DNA from 2 places in the Cellulomonas sp. EB106-03-03-XG116 genome. Region 1 is predicted to be linked to the other one. Evidence: riboswitches for the same ligand, from Rfam matches in the RefSeq annotation. Region 1 holds a riboswitch; the other holds the start of a gene.

Region 1 (4,175 bases):
CCCGCCTGCTGGAGCGCGGGCACCGTCCGGTCGACGAGCGCCGCGAGGTCCGCCTCCACGGAGGTCGGGCGCACGACGAACCCGTCGACCGCGCCGTCCCGCACCGCGTCGGCGAGCACGGCCGCCAGGTCGGCACCGGTGCCGGCGACGACCGCGCCGGCGACGCCGAGGTCCGGCCGGTCGACGGAGCGGACGAGGTCCAGCCGCGCCAGGGCGGCGTCCCGGTCGTCGGCGAGGGCCACGTCGACGTCGAGCAGCACGCGCACGGCGTCGGCGGGCCGTCCCGCGGCCACCGCCGCCGCGCGCACCCGGGCCCGCGCCGCGGCGGCGGCCTCGAGGTCGGGCGACGCGAGGCGGGCCACGTCGGCGTACGCGCCGGCCAGCGCCTCGGCGGCCGGTCCGGCGACCGGGACCACCACGAGCGGGCGGTCCGCCGCGGCCGCGTCGGTCGCGTGGGCCGCGCGGGCGGCGGCCCGGCCCCGGACGGCGAACCGGATCCCGTCGTGGTCGACGCGGAACCGGCCGTCCCCGCCGCGGCGCACCGCGCCGGGCTCCCCCGCGTCCCAGGCGGCGAGGACGGCGTCGAGGGCGGCGGCGGCGCGGTCGGCCCACGCCCGCTCGGCCGCGGGGTCGGCGGGGGCGACCGGGGCGCTGCCGTCGGTGGCGGCGGCGGCGCGGGCGTCGCCGGGCGCGCCCGGGCCGGACAGCTGCCAGCCCGCGGGGCCGCCGGCCGCGCCCTGCACGCCGCGGACGGCGCCCGCGAGGTGGCCCGGCTCGACCTGGTCCTGCGGGACGCCCGCCACCAGCGCGGCGGCGCGCACCAGCGGGGCGACCCGCGCCGCGGCCACGGCGGCGTCCAGCCGGCCCGGCACCCGACGCCGCCCGGGGTGCAGCAGCAGGGCGTCGCCGAGCACCACGAGGTCGAGCAGGCCGCGGTCGGCGCGGTGCACCAGGCGGGCGAGCCGCTCGCCGTCGAACGCGCGGGCGGCGACCGCGCCGAGCGCACCGTGCGCGCCGGGCCGGGCGCCCGCGGCGGTCAGGTCGACGCCGAGCAGCGCCCGGCGGCCGGCGCGAGGGGACGAGAAGGGCATGACGGCTCCGTTCGGGGGCGGGTGGTGCGGCGGTCGCGGGCGCGCCGGGGCGCGCCGCGGCGACGCGCGGGCGAGGGATCGACGAGCGGGCGGGCGGCCCCGGCTCACCGAGGGAGGACCCCCGCGCCGAGATCGGGCCGTGGGGGTCCTCCCTCGGCCCGCGCGTCCTCTCCCGGCGCGGGTCGGCGCGGGTCGACGCGGGTGGCGCGGGTCCGCCGGGTCGGCGCGGGCCGGCTCGGCGGTGCGGCCGGCGTCCCGGGGCGTGGCCGGGTGGGGCTCAGGCGCCGCGGTGGGCCGGGGTCACGCGCCCCGGGCGGGGCGCGGGACCGGCGGGCGCCCGGTCAGCGGCGACAGCGACAGCGCCCGCCGTCGGTGGCGGCGGTGGTCGGCAGGGCGGGTGCCGAGGGCGCCCACGGCGCCTGCACGGTCCGGCTCATGCGTTCTCCTCGTGTGCCCCCGCCCGGTCGGGCGGGTCCGCGTGTTGTCCGTCGCCGGCGGCGGCGGACCTGGTCCTCACCCGGGGCACCCACCCGCGCGGGGGGTTGCCGTCCGACCAGCCGGGGCTTCGCGTCGGAGCTCATGACCACCCGGTGCGTCCCGGGACCCGCCGTGCGGCGCGCCCCGGTCCGAACCGGTGCCGGGGAACCTACGAACCAGGCGGGAGGGCGTCAACGCCCGGACCGTCGCGTCTCGCATGGCGGAGCGATGTCACAGGACCAAGGTCCCAGGCGTTCGCACGGTCCCGGATCGTGAGAACTCCCCCGCGGCCCGGCCCGCGCGGCGCGGACCGGTGCTAGACCTCCGCACCGAGGTCACGAGTCCCAGCGCCAAGCCCCGGCTGGCTGGGCAGCAACCCCACGTCACGGCGGGGTGCTCCGGGAGATGACCTGGCCGTCGGCCGGCACCCGCCGCTCCGCCGCACGGCAACCGTGATCGACACCCCTGCGAGGCCACCATGTCGTCCCCGTCCGTCGTCGCCGTCTCCGGGAACCCGCGCGCCGGGTCCCGCACCCTGGCCGCCGCGCGCGCCGCCGCCGAGCGCCTGGCCGCGCTCCCGTCCGGCGAGCCGGCCGCCGCCGGGACCGTCGAGGTCGTCGACCTCGCGACCCTCGCCGGCGAGCTGCTCGCCCCGGCGCACCCCGCCGCCGACGCCGCCCTCGCGCGGGTGGCGGCCGCCGACGTCGCGGTGATCGCCACGCCGGTCTACAAGGCGTCGTACACCGGTCTGCTCAAGGCGTTCCTCGACCTGTACGGCCCGGACGGCCTCGCCGGCGTCGTCGCCGTGCCGCTCGTGGTGTCGGGCAGCCCCGCGCACGCGCTCGCCGGCGAGGTGCACCTGCGGCCGGTGCTCGTCGAGCTGGGCGCGGTCGTCCCGGCGCGGTCGCTGACCCTCACCGAGGCCCAGCTCGCCGACCTCGACCCCGCGCTGGACGCGTGGCTGGCCGGGGCCGCCGCGCCGCTGCGCCGGGCGCTCGGGCTGACGGACGCGCTCGCGGGGGCGGCCCGGTGACCGCCGAGCGCACCGACCTGGGCCCGCTCGAGCGGCTGCTGGCCGAGCAGGACGAGCCCCAGCTGGACCCGCAGCAGTTCAAGCAGGTGTTCCGCCGGCACCCCGCCGGGGTCGCCGTGGTCGCGCTGCGGCACGCCGGCCGGCCGGTCGGGTTCACCGCGACCTCGGTCATCTCGGTGTCCGCGGCCCCGCCGCTGCTGGCGTTCTCGCTCGCCTCGACGTCGTCCTCCTGGCCCGCCGTCTCCGCGGCGCCCACGCTGGCGGTGAGCTTCCTGGCCGACCACCAGGACGACGTGTCCGCGCGGTTCGCCACCAGCGGCCTCGACCGGTTCGCCGCCGGGGGCTGGACCCCGCTCCCGACCGGCGAGCCCGTGATCGACGGCGCGGTGTCCTGGGTGCGCGCCCGCGTCGTGCAACGCACCCCGGTCGGCGACTCGTACCTCGTGTCGCTGCGGGCGCTGTCCGCGGGCGGCCCGGCCGACGCGGAGCCCGGCGACGGCGCCTCGCCGCTCGTCTACCACGACCGCACCTACCACCGGATCGGCGCGCACACCGCGCTGTGACGCCGCCCAGGCGCCCGCCGCGTCCGCCGCGCCGCCCGATCCCCGCCGCTCCCCGACCCCCGGAGACCACCGTGACCGTCCCCCCGCTCCTCACCGGCCTCGACGTCGACGGCGCCGGCGCGCACCCGGCCGCCGCCGCGCTGTCCGGCCTCGCGCCCGCCGACCTCGTGTCCGGCGCCCGCCTGGCCCGCGCCGTCCGGCACGCCGAGCACGCCGGCCTGACCTTCGCCACCTTCGCCGACGCCGCCCTGCCCGCCGCCCCGGGCGCGCCCGCGTCGGCCCGGCTCGACGCCGTCACCCGCGCGGCGTTCGTCGCCCGGACGACCACCGCGCTCGGCCTCGTGCCCGAGGTGCCGACCACCTACCCCGAGCCGTTCCACGTCGCGACGCAGCTCGCCTCCCTCGACCTCGCCGCGGCCGGCCGCGCCGGCTGGCTGGCCGCGGTGACCCCCGGCGACGCCGCGCCCGCGGCCTACGGGCGCGCGCCGGTCGCCGACCTCGGCCGCGAGGCCCGGGACGTGGTGCAGGTCGTCCGCGACCTGTGGGACTCCTGGGAGGACGACGCGGTGATCCGCGACGTCGCCACCGGCCGGTACGTCGACCGGGACCGGATCCACCGGGTGGACTTCGCCGGGGAGTCGTTCTCCGTCGTCGGCCCGCTGATCACGCCGCGGCCGCCGCAGGGGCAGCCGGTCGTGCTGGCGCGGGCCGGGGACGTCGCCGGCCCTGGCCGGGACGGCGAGCGCCTGGTGGACGTCGTGCTCGTCGGCGGGTCCGGCGCGGCGGAGGCCCGGGCCGCGGCGCGCGCGGTCGTCGACGGCGACCCCGGCGCGAGGGCGGTGGTCGAGGTGCAGGTCGTCCTCGACGCGGAGGGGCGCACGGGCACCGACCGCCTCGCCGAGCTCGACGCCGGCGCCGCCGGGCCGTGGGCCGCGGGCGCCGCGCTGCGGCACGCCGGCACGCCGGCCGGGCTGGTGGCGCTGCTCGCCGAGCTCGCCGACGACCCCGCCG
Region 2 (4,175 bases), on a different contig from region 1:
CCCGCCGCCATGCCGACCACGCTAGAGGGCCCGGGACCCCGATCGACCGTCGTCCACAGCCCGGGTTCCGGGGTGCGAGGCTGGACCCATGCCCGCCCCGCGCACCGACCTCCTCGACCCGTACCCCGGCCCCGTCGAGCCCGAGGGCGACTACGACCGCCTCCTGCTCGACGGCCTCGACCTCGCAGGGGCCGACGCGGAGAGCGCGCGGTTCATCGAGTGCCTGCTGCGGGCGTGCGACCTGGACGGGGCGGAGCTCGACCACGCGCACCTCGTGGACACCACGCTCGCCGAGTGCCGCGCGGGGATGCTCCGCGCGCGCTCGGGCACGTGGCGCGACGTCACGCTCGAGGGGTGCCGGCTCGGCGCGCTCGAGGCGTTCGGCGGCTCCTGGGACCGGGTGACGGTCGAGGGCGGCAAGATCGACTACCTCAACCTGCGGGACGCCCGGCTGCAGGACGTCCGCCTCGTCGGCTGCACCATCGGCGACCTCGACCTGGCCGGGGTGCGGGCGGCGCGGGTCCGGCTGGAGGACTGCCGGGTCGGGCGGCTGGACCTCACCCGGGCGCAGCTGAAGGACGTCGACCTGCGCGGCGCGGACCTCGCGGGCATCGACGGCACCGCGGGGCTGAAGGGCGCGACGATCAGCCAGTCGCAGCTGCTGGACCTGGCGGGCGCGCTGGCCGCGCACCTCGGGGTCGTCGTCCGCTGACGACGCCCCACGGCGCCGGGCGACCCGCCCCCTGCGCGGGCCGCCCGGCGCCGTGGTCTCAGTCCTCGACGGCCGGCCCGCAGGCCGCCGCGGCGGTCGCCGCGATCGCGTCGATGCCGGTCACCGCCGGCCGGGGCCGGGTGTCGTCGGCGACCGTCCAGCAGCCGTCGACGACCTCGTACTCCGCGGCAGGCCCGGCGGTGACGTACGCGCGCAGCCCGGCGAGCAGCCGGTCGACCGTCTCGGTGGTCGTCCCGACCCCGACGGACGCGCGGATGGCGCCGCCCGTCACGCCGACCCGGGCCAGCAGCGGGTGGGCGCAGAACCGGCCGTCCCGCACGCCGATGCCGTGCTCCGCGGACAGGTACGCCGCCACGAGGCCGGAGTCGTGGTCGCCGAGCGTGAACGCGACCACCCCGACGGGGTCGGTCGAGTCCGACCACAGCCGCAGCACGCGGGCCGAGGGGATCGCCGCCAGACCGTCGACGAGCCGCTCGCGCAGCGCCTGCTCGTGCTCGACCAGGGCATTGGCGGGCAGCGCGGACAGGGCGTCGCACGCCTCGGCCAGCGCGACCGCGCCGAGCACGTTCGGCGACCCGCCCTCGTGCCGGGCGGGCGCCGGCTGCCAGAGCGTCCGGTCGGTGCGCACGTCGCGGACCGCGCCGCCGCCGGCGAGGTAGGGCGTGCCGGCGTCGAGCCAGTCGCGCCGGCCGACCAGGGCGCCCGCCCCGAACGGGGCGTAGGTCTTGTGCCCGGAGAACGCCACGTAGTCGACGCCGCTGGCCGCGAGCGAGAACGCCCGGTGCGGCACGAGCTGCGCGCCGTCGACGGCCACCCGCGCGCCGGCCTCCTGCGCGAGGGCGACCACCGAGGCGATCGGCAGCGCCTCGCCGGTGACGTTCGAGGCCCCGGTGAGCGTGACCAGCGCGTACGGCTGGCGTGCGAGCTCGTCGCGCAGCGCGGTCAGCGTCTCTGCGACGGTCGGCGCCGAGGGCAGGATCGTCGCCGTGCGGCCGGAGCCCCGGACCGAGCGCACCCACGGCAGCAGGTTGGCGTGGTGCTCGACGTCCAGGACGAGCACCCGGCCGCCGTCGGGGACGCAGCCGGCGAGCAGGTTGAGCGCGTCGGTGGTGTTCCGGGTGATCACGGCGACGTCGTCGGGGCGCGCACCCACGAACCGGGCCACGGTCGCCCGGGACGCCTCGTACAGCGCCGTCGACACCTGGGACAGGTACCCCGCGCCGCGGTGCACCGAGGCGTACAGCGGCAGCACCTCGACGACGCGGGCGGCGACGGACTCGAGCGCCGGCGCGGACGCGGCGTAGTCGAGGTTCGCGTACGGCACGGACCGGCCGTCGACCAGCGGGACGCGCGTGTCCCCGCCGACGACGGGCAGCAGGGCGGTCTCGGCACACGAGGTGGTGGCGGTGACGGACATGGGAGTACCCCCGAGCGGATCGGTGGGGGCCCGGTCGCCGACCGGGCGACCCCGCGCTTGCCGCCACCGGTCGGTGGACGGCCAGGTCGTCACCCGGGGCACCCCGCCGCGGTGGGAGGGTTGCCGGCCAGCGAGCCGGGGCTTCGCGCTGGCGCTCATGACCTCGTCCGAGGATGGGGCGGTCCGCGCGGAGGTGTCAACCGTGGTCCACGGTGCGACACGGGTTCACCCGGCCGCGGTCGGGCGGCCATCCTGGTCCGGGCGATGGCGTAGCATCGCCGCACCATCCAGAGCGGCCGAGAGATCTGGCTCGTCGACGCCGCAGCAACCCGCGGACCCCCACCGGGGCCGGCCGAGGGTGCTTCCGCCAGATCCGATGGAGGAGAGGCATGACCGACACCGACGACCGCCTGCGCTACCGCCTGCTGACGGGGCCCGACGACCGCTCGTTCTGCGAGCGGGTCAGCGCCGCCCTGGCCGAGGGCTACGAGCTGCACGGCGGGCCCGCCGCCACCTTCGACGGGGAGCGCGTGATCGTCGCGCAGGCCGTCGTCCTCCCGGCCGCCGCGGCCCCGAGCACCCCGGTGCGCCCGCTGTGACCGCGCCGTACGCGGGTGACCTCACCCCGCAGGAGGCCTGGGACCTGCTGCTGTCCGACGAGCGCGCCGTCCTGGTGGACGTCCGCACCGAGGGCGAGTGGCAGACCATCGGCGTCCCGGACACCGCCGACGCCGGCGAGGGCCGCACGGCGTTCGTCGAGTGGGTCGACGCGTTCGGCTGCCCGAACCCCGCGTTCCTCGACGGCCTGGCCGTCGCCGGCGTGACCGCCGACGACCCGCGCCCCGTGGTGTTCCTGTGCCGGTCGGGCGTGCGCTCCGTCGCCGCCGCGGTCACCGCGACCGCCGCGGGCCTCGGCCCGGCGTACAACGTGCTCACCGGCTTCGAGGGCGACGTCGGACCCGACGGCCGCCGGGGCCACCAGGGCTGGCGCGCGGCCGGCCTGCCGTGGCGGGAGGCGTGAGCGCCGCTCCCGGCCCGGCGGACTGGCACGACGAGCGGCTCCCCCGGGAGTCCCTGCGCCCCGACACGCTCGCCGTGCGCGGCGGCCACGTCCGCACGCCGTTCCAGGAGACGTCCGAGGCGCTGTTCCTCACGCAGGGCTACGTCTACTCCCGAGCCGCCGACGCCGAGGCGGCGTTCGCCGGCGAGGCCGACCGGTTCCTGTACTCCCGCTACGGCAACCCCACGGTGTCGACGTTCGAGGAGCGGCTCCGGCTGCTCGAGGGCGCGGAGGCCTGCTACGCCACGGCGTCCGGCATGTCCGCGGTGTTCACCGCGCTCGCCGCGCTCGTCCGGTCGGGCTCGCGGGTCGTCGCGGCGCGCGCGCTGTTCGGGTCGTCGGTGGTGATCTTCGACGAGATCCTCGCGAAGTGGGGCGTGCGCACCGACTACGTCGACGGCCACGTGCCCGCGCAGTGGGAGGAGGCGCTGTCGACCCCCGCGGACGTGGTGTTCTTCGAGACGCCGTCCAACCCGATGCAGGACCTGGTCGACATCGCCACGGTCAGCCGGCTCGCGCACGCCGCGGGCGCGGTCGTCGTCGTGGACAACGTGTTCGCGACGCCCGTGCTGTCCCGGCCGCTCGACTTCGGGGCGGACGTGGTCGTGTACTCGGCGACCAAGCACATCGACGGCCAGGGACGGGTGCTCGGCGGGGCGATCCTCGGCAGCGACGCGTTCGTGCACGGGCCGGTGCAGACGCTGATCCGGAACACCGGGCCGTCGCTGTCGGCGTTCAACGCGTGGGTGCTGCTCAAGGGCCTGGAGACGCTGTCGCTGCGGGTCCGGCACCAGACGGCGTCCGCGCTGACGCTGGCGACCCGGCTCGAGGGGCACCCGGCGATCGCGCAGGTCCGCTACCCGTACCTGCCGTCGCACCCGCAGCACGCCCTCGCGCGCGCGCAGCAGTCGGGCGGCGGCACGGTGGTGACCCTCGACCTGCGCGTGCCCGAGGGGTCGACGCCG

The links. Region 1 has a riboswitch for S-adenosylmethionine ahead of AC3WUG_RS06620 (NADPH-dependent FMN reductase). Riboswitches for the same ligand answer to the same signal wherever they lie in the genome.
Region 2: linked by a shared signal. The riboswitch ahead of AC3WUG_RS16120 (DUF1737 domain-containing protein) and the one ahead of AC3WUG_RS06620 (NADPH-dependent FMN reductase) in region 1 are both predicted to bind S-adenosylmethionine.

The regions. Positions count from the first base shown of each region.
Region 1 is NZ_JBYTEP010000010.1:59,495-63,669, forward strand. Features, by position in the region: gene AC3WUG_RS06615 (LLM class flavin-dependent oxidoreductase) at 1-1,091, opposite strand, end outside; SAM riboswitch class IV at 1,563-1,676, opposite strand; SAM riboswitch class IV at 1,902-2,005, shown strand; gene AC3WUG_RS06620 (NADPH-dependent FMN reductase) at 2,047-2,601, shown strand; gene AC3WUG_RS06625 (flavin reductase family protein) at 2,598-3,164, shown strand; gene AC3WUG_RS06630 (LLM class oxidoreductase) at 3,236-4,175, shown strand, end outside.
Region 2 is NZ_JBYTEP010000052.1:7,648-11,822, forward strand. Features, by position in the region: gene AC3WUG_RS16105 (hypothetical protein) at 1-11, opposite strand, end outside; gene AC3WUG_RS16110 (pentapeptide repeat-containing protein) at 89-712, shown strand; gene AC3WUG_RS16115 (aminotransferase class V-fold PLP-dependent enzyme) at 771-2,150, opposite strand; SAM riboswitch class IV at 2,199-2,313, opposite strand; SAM riboswitch class I at 2,431-2,533, shown strand; partial or broken gene AC3WUG_RS16120 (DUF1737 domain-containing protein) at 2,540-2,722, shown strand; gene AC3WUG_RS16125 (rhodanese-like domain-containing protein) at 2,746-3,171, shown strand; gene AC3WUG_RS16130 (O-succinylhomoserine sulfhydrylase) at 3,168-4,175, shown strand, end outside.